DNA from 4 places in the Erwinia sp. Eh17-17 genome. Region 3 is predicted to be linked to each of the others. Evidence: predicted binding sites of a transcription regulator. Region 3 holds the regulator's gene; each other region holds the start of a gene.
The links. The regulator PurR, encoded in region 3, represses purine synthesis genes. The targets are predictions, from matches to a motif close to CANGCAAACGTTTGCNTG.

Region 1 (3,118 bases), on a different contig from region 3:
TCATGACGCTGACGGGCATGAACAGCGAGCATGACGGGATTATTTATACGCGCCGCGGCGGATTTATCGATCTTGCCCACGTGCGGGATACTGCCGATAACACGCTTTGGCTGTTTAACCAGATCTTACCGCAGCTCGGCCATGCCGGAACCATCAAACTCCCCGATGAACTTGGGCAGCGCATTATCCGGCTATCGTCATTCCCCGCGCCTGACAGCGAACTGGATCGCTACAATCTGGCGGTCAGGCTGGCTGCGCAACTGGCCTTCCAGCTTGCTGTCTGGCATGAAGTGGCTCAGTGGTACGGTTATCAGTCGGTACCGGGGTATCCTGAAGGAGTGTCTGCATTCTCACTGGAAGATCTGTACTCCAATCTGCTGGGTGCGCGCATTGCTATCGACCTGCTTAACACCGGCGGCGGCGTGTCAATGGCGCAGTATCAACAGTCGATGGCGCAGATGCTTGCGGAGGCGCTAAAACAGCTGCAGGCGGTCAGCCCCAAAGATACCCGCTTTCAGTTTGATATGGTGGATGGCAAATGGTGGAACAGCCACTGCCGCCTGCCGGATAAATTCCTCCTGCGCATGCGCAACTACAGTACCCGCGACCGCCGACTGCCCACTCGCCCGGCAGACACGGTTCCTGAACTGTGGTTAACGCTGCCCGACCGGTTTAACCACCAGCCTCTTGCTGATTTTGCCCGGCTGGAAATCTGGCAGGGCGAGGATATGGCGAAACTCCCCGCTCCTGACCTGATGTACGGCTATCACGATTTTGCGGCCCTCGCCCAGCAGGCTGAAAAAGCCGATCGCCAGCATTTACAGAGGTACGGTGAACAGTGTGACTAGCGAAATATTCACATCGCGACCCCGCTCATCCATAAGCCAGCCTTATAACTCAATTTGAAAGGGGGCGGTGACGTTTTCCCGGCGGCGGCCCATTTTTTTTCCTTAGTCGGTGAAAAACACCAGGCAACCGTTTTCCTTGCTGACGATCCCGCTGAAAACCCTCTTTCTGAATAAGTTCCCTTTTAGTAGGGTTATTTTGTGACAACCATCACACTTTAGCTGAATTGAAATGAAACAGAATTTGACAAGTGTGAGCAATCTCTATTTCCTAATGCGCTGATAGCGGCACACTGCCGCAGCATTGATGGCGGGTGCTTTCTTCGACGTTTTGAACGCTCACTTGTCGCCCATAGATAACATGACCCGATTGGCGCACTGGCTACAGAACCGGGTCTCAGAGCATGTGGTAATAATAATGAAATATAAAATTATGATGGCTGGTGCGCTGGCCGCGCTCTCTTATACCAACGTTTCTTTTGCCGCTGACAATAACGCGGAATATGTTTCAGACTGGTGGCATCAGAGCGTTAACGTGGTCGGCAGCTATCACACCCGCTTCGGGCCGCAGCTGAACAACGATGTGTATCTGGAATACGAAGCCTTTGCCAAAAAGGACTGGTTCGATTTCTACGGCTATATCGATGTGCCTAAATTCTTCGGCGTGGGCAACGGCAATGACGTCGGCGCATGGGATGACGGCTCCCCGTTCTTTATGGAGATCGAACCGCGCTTCTCTATCGACAAGCTGACCGGCACCAGTCTGGCATTTGGCCCGTTCAAAGAGTGGTACTTCGCCAACAACTATATCTACGATATGGGTGATAACCGCGCCAATCGTCAGAATACCTGGTATATGGGTCTGGGTACCGACATCGACACCCACTCGGATATTGGCCTGTCATTCAACGTGTACGCCAAATATCAGTGGGCAAACTACGGCGCAGCGAACGAAAACCAGTGGGATGGTTACCGCTTCAAGGTGAAATACTTCGTCCCGCTGACCCAGCTGTGGGGCGGCAACCTGAGCTATATCGGCTTTACCAACTTTGACTGGGGCTCCGACCTGGGCGATAACTCCGCACCGGCGCGTACCAGCAACTCCATCGCTTCCAGCCATATTCTCTCGCTGGGCTATGACCACTGGCACTATTCCGTTGTGGCGCGTTACTTCCACAACGGCGGACAGTGGAACGACGGCACCGAGCTGAACTTCGGGAAAGGTGATTTCAACGTGAAATCAAACGGTTTCGGTTACTACCTGGTGGTCGGTTACAACTTCTGATCGCCGGCGGCGCGGGGGCCGGAAAAACGGTTCCCCCACCATCCGCAAAAAACCATGCTGAACGCGCCTCCGGGCGCGTTTTTTTTGCCGGTGATAAAACGTTATACTCGTGCGGCAATATTGCATCCTCTAAAAGGAATTTTTATGTCTGCTAAGTCTGTCGATCACAGCGTGAAACTACGCCCGCTGGAGCGCGAAGATCTGCGGTTTGTCCATCAACTGGATAATAACGCCAGCGTCATGCGCTACTGGTTTGAAGAGCCGTACGAGGCGTTTGTTGAGCTGTCCGATCTTTACGACAAGCATATTCACGATCAGAGTGAGCGGCGCTTTGTCGTCGAGCACGAAGGGAGCAATGCCGGGCTGGTAGAGTTAGTGGAGATTAACCATATCCACCGCCGCGCGGAGTTTCAGATTATTATCGCCCCCAGCCATCAGGGCAAAGGGCTGGCCAGTAAAGCGGCAAGGCTGGCGATGGATTACGGTTTTTCAGTGCTGAACCTGTATAAACTCTACCTGATCGTCGATAAAGAGAACGAAAAGGCCATCCACATTTATCGCAAGCTGGGCTTTGAAATTGAAGGCGAGCTGATCCACGAATTCTTTATCAACGGTGAATACCGCAACACTATCCGCATGTGCATTTTCCAGCATCAGTATCTGGAAAAATTTAAACCGGCACACAGCATGGTGAAAACCACCGCACAGTAATAAAAAAACGGCAGGTGGGATAAGCCAGCCTGCCGTTGTGGTATCAGCCGCCGCGCGCGCCGACCGGATTCATAATGGTCAGCAAGCGCTCCGGCTCTATCTTGTACATCCCGCCATAGAACGGATCAACCAGCAGCCAGCCGGGGAAGCCGAGCAGCGGGATATTCCCCAGCAGATACCACAGATTCGGGCTCTCCTTCAGCGGCAGCGTCTGCGGCACATAGCCCTGACGTTCCAGCATCACCAGATACTTTTTCTTGCCGAAGTAGTTACCGTT
Region 2 (3,118 bases), 1.0 Mb from region 3:
GGCATATCAATGCCGTAAACGTTCGGGAAGCGGATTTCCGGTGCCGCTGAAGCGAGATAAACTTTCTTCGCCCCGGCTTCACGGGCCATTTCGATAATCTGTTCTGACGTGGTGCCGCGCACGATGGAATCATCCACCAGCAGCACGTTTTTACCCCGGAACTCAGCGCGGTTGGCGTTCAGCTTACGGCGAACCGCGCTACGGCGCAGGTGCTGGCCCGGCATGATAAAGGTACGCCCGACATAGCGGTTCTTCACAAAACCCTGACGGTATGGCTTGTCGAGAATACGGGCCATCTCCAGAGCGATATCGCAGGAGGTTTCAGGAATAGGAATGACCACATCAATATCCAGGTCTTCCCACTCGCGGGCGATCTTAGCGCCGAGTTTGGTGCCCATACGCACGCGTGCGCTGTACACCGAAATTTTATCCAGGAAGGAGTCCGGGCGCGCAAAGTAAACGTACTCGAACAGGCATGGATTGCACTTTGGATTTTCAGCACACTGGCGGGTAAACAGCTGGCCCTTCACGGTCACATAAACCGCTTCTCCCGGTGCCACGTCGCGCAGGAACTCAAAACCAAGGGTATCCAGCGCGACGCTTTCTGAAGCCACCATATACTCGATACGGCCATCGGCCATCGCACGCTTGCCGATCACCAGTGGGCGAATACCGTTAGGATCGCGGAATGCCACCAGGCCGTGGCCGATAATCATCGCGACGCAGGCATAAGCACCGCGCACGCGCTGGTGTACGGCGGCCACAGCGGAGAAGATGTTTTCAGCTTCCAGCGGGTCGTGCTGGAAACGATCCACTTCCTGCGCAAAGATATTCAGCAGGATTTCAGAATCGGAGGTGGTATTCACATGACGACGACCCGTTTCGAACAGCTCTTTGCGCAGTTCGTGGGCGTTGGTCAGATTGCCGTTATGGGCAAGGGTAATACCGTAAGGGGAGTTCACGTAGAAAGGCTGGGCTTCTGAAGCGCTGGAGCTTCCTGCCGTTGGGTAGCGCACGTGGCCAATACCCATGTTGCCCTGCATACGCTGCATGTGGCGGGCTTCAAATACATCGCTAACCAGACCGTTTGCTTTACGCAGACGGAAGCAATTCAATGCATCAATGGTAACGATGCCTGCGGCATCCTGCCCACGGTGCTGAAGCACCGTTAACGCGTCATAAATCGACTGGTTGACCGGCGCAAAACCGGCGATCCCGACAATACCGCACATATTGACATTTCCTCATAAGCCGCAACCCCGGTGCGATTACCGGGGCAAAAAACTCGACGTGCTTTTCAGGTAGTCAAAAAACCACCTGATGATTGAACTGAACTGAGGGATAAGCTGGGACTGCTGCCAGTCCGGGCTTTTGGAAAAGCCGGTGAATGTGTCGAGGAAAAACAGCATGGCTGAAACGATCAGCACACCGCGTAATGCCCCAAAACAGACGCCAAGCACTCTGTCGGTTCCCGACAGGCCGGTTTTTTCAACCAGCGAACCAATCACGTAGTTAACAATGGCCCCGACAATAAGGGTGGCAATGAATAACACGGCAACGGCGATTCCATTTCGAACCAGTTCGTCTTCAAACCCGGTGAACCAGACGGCAAGGAAGGAGTAGTAATGACTGGCGACAAAAAATGCGCAACCCCAGGTGACGAGAGAAAGAGCTTCCCGAACAAAACCTCGAATCAGGCTAACGAGAGCCGAAAAACCAATAACCGCAATAATGACGTAATCTATCCAGATCATGAACGCTTCCAGTGACCAAGCCCTGAATCAGCCTGCGTCCCCTTGTAGCACAGGTGCAAGGGGATACTGCCTCAGTTCGGGGCGAATTCTAACAGAAAAAGAAAACGTTTGCGTAGGGTTTTCCTGTGGCGATTTAAATTAACGATGACGTTAAAAAAAACCGCCGACAGACGCAGAATTCACTCTGCGGTCCCCTGACGCAATACCTTGATTTGCCAGTATCATCACGCACGACGCCCGGAACGACACTGTGTCGACTCCGGGCGCGGGGTGATAAAAACTCATCGCATCACCTGCCACGCAGAAAATCGGCAGGCTAAAAACAGTTAGCGAACGCTGTAGGGCTTCACCACACCGCCTAAGCCAGAAATCCCCTGCAACGCGCCTACCGCAGCCTGCATTTTCGCTTTCGAGGCATCCGGCCCCACGTAAATGCGGGTGATCTGTCCCTGCACCGGCGTCGCCGGAACGGTAAAGGCACGGTAGCCCGACAGACGAAGCTGCGCGACAATTTCATTCACTTTTGCCGCGTTCTTCAGCGCACCAAGCTGCACCACCCAGGCCTGACCTGACGGCGCCGTTTCGGCAGCCGCAGGCTTACTCTCGGCGGGGGTTTCCACTTTCGGTGCAGGCGCTTCAACCGGTTTTGGTTTCTCGACCGGCTTAGGCTTCTCAACCGGTTTTTCAACCGGCTTAGGCTGTGGTTTCGGTTTTTCCACGACTTTCTGCGGCTGTTGCTGGACAGGTTTCACCGGCGGCGGTGTCACCACCGTCGGCTGGTTGCGCGACTGCGGTGCGGTCGAGCCACTGTCTGCCTGCGAAGAGTTGTCGTTAAGATTGCTTCCGGCGCTGATCGCCGCCCCTGCCCCTTCCGGCGGCTGAGCAGGTAAAGACTGCGTTACCGGAGGCACCAAATCAGTTTCCTGCTGGTCTTCCGGTTTCGGCACCAGCGGAATGGCGGCAAACTCTTCTTTGTAGTGCTTCTTCTTACCATCGAGCAGGCCGGGCAGAACAATCACGCCCAGTGCCACAATGATGATGGTTCCGACTAAACGGTTTTGAAACTTACTGGCCACTGCCGTTCTCCGTTTCCATCCATTCCATTACCTGCGCTACGGTGTGGAAAGATCCACACACCAGCACAATATCCTGTTCCGCTGCCTGTTGCAGCGCCTGCTGATACGCCGCCGCCACCGAGCTGAACGCCTGCGCGCCGCTCAGGTGTGCCATCAGCTGTTCAGCGCTGGCTCCGCGCGGGCCGTCAAGCGGCGCGCAGTACCAGAGATCGACCTCAGGGCTGAGGCAGGCCAGCGTACCGGCGATATCTTTATCGTGCAGCATCCCGACCACCGCATGAACCTTAC
Region 3 (3,118 bases):
GAAGCTGAGCAAAGCGCACCGTGCGCGTTATCAGAAAGCTCGTGAAACGGCGATGAACAAGTTAATGGGTCAGTTAGGTAAGCCCTATCAGTGGGGCGGAACCTCACCCAAAACCGGCTTCGACTGCAGTGGCCTGGTATGGTACGCCTACAAAGATCTGGTGAAATTTAAGATCCCACGCACAGCTAATGAAATGTATCACCTGCGCGATGCCGCTTCGATTAAGCGCGACCAGTTAGAGAAAGGCGACCTGGTATTCTTCAGAATTAACGGTCGTGGCACAGCAGACCACGTGGGTGTTTATCTTGGCGGGGGGAAATTTATTCAGTCACCGCGCACCGGTAAAGATATTCAGGTTAGTGCGCTGAGTGAAGACTACTGGCAGGAACATTACATTGGCGCGCGCAGGGTAATGACGCCTAAAACCATTCGCTAAACGGGAAGGGTTACCCCCTCCCGTGCAGCACATGCTTAATGCATGACAGCCGTAAAACTGAACGCCATAATCAATAGCAGTGAACCCACCACCGCCAGCGCTGTCATTTTCATATCAGTATTCATTTTCTCTCCTTAATAACCTTGTCATTAGTAAGCCTACAGATTTTCCCACAGTTACCCGTAAAAATCTCGTTTTCTGCGCGCAGCCTTGTTAGAATTCTCTCCTTGCGTTGCGCAACAGGCAGCGCAAACCGTTTTAGTCAGCACTGCATGTCACTCTACGGACGATTCATCCCCTTCCCGACCCTTTGAGACAGCACCCAAAATGACTCTTGTCGGGCAGGAATAGCTGTATCCAGGCAAACGTTTAACCAACTAGTTATCAAGTTGTTACGATAACACCAGGAGTACGATTTTAATGGCAACAATTAAGGATGTGGCAAAGCGCGCCGGCGTGTCCACCACCACCGTGTCGCACGTGATCAATAAAACGCGCTTTGTGGCCGAAGAGACGCGAGAAGCGGTGTGGGTGGCCATCAAAGAATTGCATTATTCTCCCAGCGCCGTGGCCCGCAGTCTTAAGGTCAACCACACCAAAACCATTGGCCTGTTGGCAACTTCCAGTGAAGCGCCCTACTTTGCCGAGATCATTGAAGCCGTGGAAAACCGCTGCTTCGCTCAAGGCTATACGCTGATTCTGGGCAATGCGCACAATGACCTGCAAAAACAGCAGGCATATCTGTCAATGATGGCGCAGAAGCGCGTTGATGGGCTGCTGGTGATGTGCTCTGAATATCCGGACACCTTGATAGCCATGCTGGAAGAGAACCGCAACATCCCGATGGTGGTGATGGACTGGAATGAGTCGCGCGGCGATTTTACCGATACCGTGCTGGATAATGCCTTTGAAGGCGGCTATCTGGCTGGCCGCTATCTGATTGAACGCGGGCACCGGGATATCGGTGCTATCCCCGGTCAGCTGGAGCGCAATACCGGCGGCGGCCGCCACGCTGGCTTTCTGAAAGCGCTGGCAGAAGCCGGGATCACTCTGCGCGAAGAGTGGCTGGTGCAGGGCGACTTCGAACCGGAGTCAGGCTATCGCGCTATGCAGCAGATTTTGTCGCAGAAACAGCGTCCAACGGCGATCTTCTGCGGCGGCGATATTATGGCGATGGGGGCGATTTGCGCCGCCGACGAGATGGGATTGCGCGTCCCGCAGGACATTTCGGTGATCGGTTATGATAACGTGCGCAACGCCCGTTACTTCACCCCGGCGCTGACTACGGTACATCAGCCGAAAGAGCGCCTGGGTGAAACCGCCTTTGACATGCTGCTGGACCGCATCACCAGTAAACGCGAAGAGCAGCAGACCATCGAGGTTCATCCCTCACTGATTGAACGCCGCTCGGTGGCAGATGGTCCTTTCCGCGACTATCGCCGTTAAGCGCTGACCGGCTGCGGGTCGGGCTGCTCACTCAGCCATTCGGCGTTCAGCGTCTCGGTGCTGCCCAGGTATTCCAGCAGCCAGTTCAGCGCCGGAGAGGCGCTCTGCTCTGACCAGCTCAGGTAGCAGGGACTGTCGGGAAAAGGCGATGCCAGCGTCAGCTCAGCCAGTTCCTGCTGTTGTAATCCCGGCTGGGCGTAATGGCCCGGCACCATCCCGACACAGAGCCCGGCGCGCAGGCAGTCAAACGCGCTGTCCCAGTCAGGCACCACCAGCCGCCGCTGATTATCCAGCGTCCAGGTGGTACGCTTCGGCAGTGCTCGTGACGTATCTTCCAGCACCAGCGAGGGCCATTCGCGGATCAGGGCTTCGCTCAGCGCACCGCGGTGACCAAGCAGCGGATGTTGTGCCTGCACCACACAGCGCCAGTTCAGGCTACCCATATCACGAAAAGCAAAGCGCCCTCTCACCGGTATCGCCTGGGTGGCGCCAATCGCCACGTCCACACGGCCATCGGCCAGCGCATCCCACACGCCGTTGAACACTTCCGGCATGATATGGAGTTCCATATCGGGAAAATGCCGGTAAAAATCGACCACCAGCTGCCGGGTACGTGCCGGCCGCACGATCCTGTCTACCGCAATATTAATCTGCCCGCGCCAGCCATTGGCCACCTGCTGACAGCGCGTACGGGTGGCAAGCATTTTTTTGATAACAGCGCGCCCTTCTTCACTGAAAACGCGGCCAGCCTCCGTCAGCACCACATCCCGGTGACGACGCTCAAAGAGGCTGACCGCCAGCCACTCTTCCAGCTGGCGTACGGTGTAACTCACCGCGGAAGGTACGCGATGAAGCTCTGCAGCTGCCGCAGTAAAACTGCCGGTTCTGGCGACCGCATCGACCACTTCAAGAGAATATTCAGACCACATAACCTGCCTTCAAATTTTTTCAACGCAATACACGAATAATAGCGTTTCACAGCGCAGTGAACACGCGATTACACTGCGCGGGTGAAAAAATTGTCTAATAAGAGTTAAAAATCATGCGTTCCAAAGGTTTTATGCTTTACCTGGCGCTACTCAGCATGCTGGGTTTCCTTGCTACCGATATGTACCTTCCTGCATTTGGCGTCATGCAACAGGACCTGCAGACTGAAGCCGGGGCGATCAGCGCCAGCCTGAGTATCTTTCTCGCCGGTTTTGCCTGCGCCCAGTTAGTCTGGGGGCCGCTCTCCGA
Region 4 (3,118 bases), on a different contig from region 3:
CTCGGCAACGGCACACTCCTCGCCCTGGCTGTAGGTATTCCCCACCTCAGGCAGATCAACAAAGACCATGTCACCCAGCAGCTCCTGGGCATGCTCAGTAATCCCTACCGTATAGGTGCCATCGGCTTCTTTACGCACCCACTCGTGGCTGTCACGGTATTTCAGTTCAGCTGGTACATTGCTCATCATGTTCTCCAAAAAAGGCAAAAGTTACTTCGTCACCGGCTTACCGGCGCGAACAAAAACGGGTTTGGTGACACGCACCGGCATTTCACGGTTGCGAATCTGCACCACGGCATGTTCACCAATGCCAGCGGGAACGCGCGCCAGCGCTATACTGCAGCCCAGCGTCGGGGAGAAGGATCCGCTGGTGATTTTTCCTTCCAGCTGATTGCCCGCCGCGTCGTTAAAGTGTACGGGCAGTTCGTTACGCAATACGCCCTTCTCGGTCATGATCAGGCCAACCAGCTGCTCCGTCCCTTTCTCGCGCTGAAACTCCAGCGCTTCACGGCCAATAAACTGGCGGTCTGACGGTTCCCAGACGATAGTCCAGCCCATATTGGCGGCCAGAGGCGAAACGCTTTCGTCCATCTCCTGACCGTAAAGATTCAAACCGGCTTCCAGGCGCAGGGTATCGCGCGCGCCCAGACCCGCAGGCCTGACGCCTGCCGCCAGCAGCCGCTGCCAGAAGTCAGCGACCTGTTCATTGGGCAAGGCGATTTCATAGCCAGACTCCCCGGTGTACCCGGTAGTGGCAATAAACAGATCGCCAGCCTGCACTCCAAAGAAAGGCTTCATTCCGCTGACGGCATTACGCTGCGCGTCGTTAAACAGCGTCTGCGCTTTTTGCTGTGCATTCGGTCCCTGCACCGCAATCAGGGCCAGATCGTCGCGTTCGATCAGCTCCACGCCGTACTCCGTGGCATGCTCACCGATCCACGCCAGATCTTTTTCGCGGGTCGCGGAGTTAACCACCAGGCGGAAGTTATCTTCGCTCATAAAGTAAACAATCAGATCGTCAATCACGCCAGCCGAGGCGTTAAGCATGGCGGTGTAGAGTGCTTTGCCGGGCTGGGTCAGCCGGGCGACATCGTTAGCCAGCAAATAGCGCAGGAACTCACGGGTACGCACGCCGCGCAGGTCAACAATGGTCATATGAGAAACGTCGAACATGCCGGCATCCGTTCGCACCGCGTGATGTTCATCCATTTGCGAACCGTAGTGCAGTGGCATCATCCAGCCGTGAAAATCGACCATACGCGCACCGCTTGCCAGGTGCTGTTCGAATAACGGGGTTTGCTGAGTCTGGGTTTGCTGAACCATAATCTTCCTGTGCCTGATCGGTTGCTGACGCGCGTCTTTACACCGCCTGTCAAGGCTGACGCAAACGTTACCTTCGCTATGAACTTACCACCGAAGTGGTCAATTATCCATAAGTTAAACGGGGTCGAATTCAGCCTTCGTTCCTTACGGCCAGCGCTGATTCTCTGGTTTTTATCACTGAAAAAATGCGGTATTGCGCGCATAAATGGCAATTCATCGGCAAAAACCCAGTTCAAAGATCAAGTCAGGGCATTTATTCCCTAAATTTAAACGCCCACCGCCCCCAGTAAGCATTACTAAAAGTAATGCGAAGAATTGAGTGGAATTAGAATTTCTCAAACGATGCGTAAAAAAAGGGCAGGTATTGCACTCTGAAGGGGCAACCGGGAAAAACGGAGATGGCAGGATGAAAAAAGGGGGCTACGCCCCCTGATTTTAGCGCGGTGTCAGCGCAGCCAGTCGGGAAGATCGTGCAGGCCCATCGCCTGCTTTAACAGCCGTGGCTTAACGCCGGGCAGGTTATCCGCCAGCGCCAGCCCCACATCACGCAGCAGCTTTTTCGCCGGGTTATTGCCGTTAAACAGTTCGCGGAAGCCCTGCATACTGGCGAGCATCACCGCTGCACTGTGCTTGCGGCTGCGCTCATAGCGGCGCAGATAGAGATGCTGACCAATATCTTTACCCTGCTGATGCAGCCGCTTCACTTCACCTATCAGTCCGGCGGCATCCATAAAGCCTAAATTGACGCCCTGCCCGGCCAGCGGATGAATGGTATGAGCGGCATCCCCCACCAGCGCCAGACGGTGGGCGGCAAAGTTTCGCGCATAGCGCCCCACCAGCGGGAAGGCTTTACGCTCGCTTTCCAGCGTGCACAGGCCCAGCTTGAGATCGAAAGTTACCGACAGCTGCTGATTGAAAATCGCTTCGGGCATATCCTGCAGCCGCGCGGCCTCCTGAGGCGGCAGCGACCAGACAATCGAGCAGAGGTGCGGGTCGCTCAGCGGCAGAAAGGCCAGAATGCCATCCCCGTGGAATACCTGGCGCGCCACCGACCCGTGCGGCTGCTCCGTGCGGATATTCGCCACCAGCGCATGATGCTGATAGTCCCAGAAGGTCAGCGGGATATCCGCTTTATTGCGCAGCCAGGAGTTGGCGCCATCCGCCGCCACCAGCAGGCGGGCCGTCATCATGCTGCCATCCTGCAGGGTGACAAAGGCTTCGTTATCGCCAAAGGCCACCTGCTGTAATTCCGCCGGGGCAATCAGTGTGATATCGCTCAGGCTTTGCGCACGCTGCCACAGCGCCTGGTGGATCACCCGGTTTTCGATAATATGACCGAGATGCGCCAGCCCCTGCTGCTCATCATCAAAGGCAATATGGCCAAAGCTGTCGCGATCCCACACTTCCATACCGTGATAGGCACTGGCGCGCGCGCTGAGGATGGCATCCCAGACGCCAAGGTGCTGCAACAGACGCTCACTGGCGGCGTTTATCGCGGAGACGCGTAATGCCGGAGGCGCGCTGTTATCCACGGCCTGTGGGACTTCGCGCTCCAGCACGGCGACGCGCAGCCCACTGCCCTGTAAGCCACAGGCCACGGCCAGGCCGACCATTCCACCACCGGCAATGATCACATCATAGGTTTGCATGTCTGCTTTCTCCTCAACGCTTAACCCAGCCTAACGTGCGCTCGGCCAGCAAATTACGTAATGGCGGCAGATGATCCATCGCCAGCAGTCCCAGATTGCGCCCTGCGACCAGCGGCGTATAGCGATTGGCAAACAGTCGAACCAGG

Region 1: ABEH87_RS15490 (nucleoside-specific channel-forming protein Tsx) is a predicted target of PurR. The motif match lies at 969-986, and genes of this name have one in related genera.
Region 2: cvpA (colicin V production protein) is a predicted target of PurR. The motif match lies at 1,852-1,869, and genes of this name have one in related genera.
Region 4: gcvT (glycine cleavage system aminomethyltransferase GcvT) is a predicted target of PurR. The motif match lies at 1,381-1,398, and genes of this name have one in related genera.

Annotation. Positions count from the first base shown of each region.
Region 1 is NZ_JBDFQT010000005.1:229,833-232,950, forward strand. Features, by position in the region: gene ABEH87_RS15485 (DUF4056 domain-containing protein) at 1-848, shown strand, start outside; gene ABEH87_RS15490 (nucleoside-specific channel-forming protein Tsx) at 1,264-2,130, shown strand; gene speG (spermidine N1-acetyltransferase) at 2,275-2,841, shown strand; gene ABEH87_RS15500 (hypothetical protein) at 2,885-3,118, opposite strand, start outside.
Region 2 is NZ_JBDFQT010000001.1:71,931-75,048, reverse strand. Features, by position in the region: gene purF (amidophosphoribosyltransferase) at 1-1,232, opposite strand, end outside; gene cvpA (colicin V production protein) at 1,269-1,754, opposite strand; gene dedD (cell division protein DedD) at 2,081-2,830, opposite strand; gene folC (bifunctional tetrahydrofolate synthase/dihydrofolate synthase) at 2,820-3,118, opposite strand, start outside.
Region 3 is NZ_JBDFQT010000001.1:1,070,296-1,073,413, forward strand. Features, by position in the region: gene ABEH87_RS04730 (NlpC/P60 family protein) at 1-436, shown strand, start outside; gene purR (HTH-type transcriptional repressor PurR) at 857-1,882, shown strand; gene punR (DNA-binding transcriptional activator PunR) at 1,879-2,811, opposite strand; gene punC (purine nucleoside transporter PunC) at 2,925-3,118, shown strand, end outside.
Region 4 is NZ_JBDFQT010000007.1:88,286-91,403, reverse strand. Features, by position in the region: gene gcvH (glycine cleavage system protein GcvH) at 1-186, opposite strand, end outside; gene gcvT (glycine cleavage system aminomethyltransferase GcvT) at 211-1,323, opposite strand; gene ubiI (FAD-dependent 2-octaprenylphenol hydroxylase) at 1,770-2,972, opposite strand; gene ubiH (2-octaprenyl-6-methoxyphenyl hydroxylase) at 2,986-3,118, opposite strand, start outside.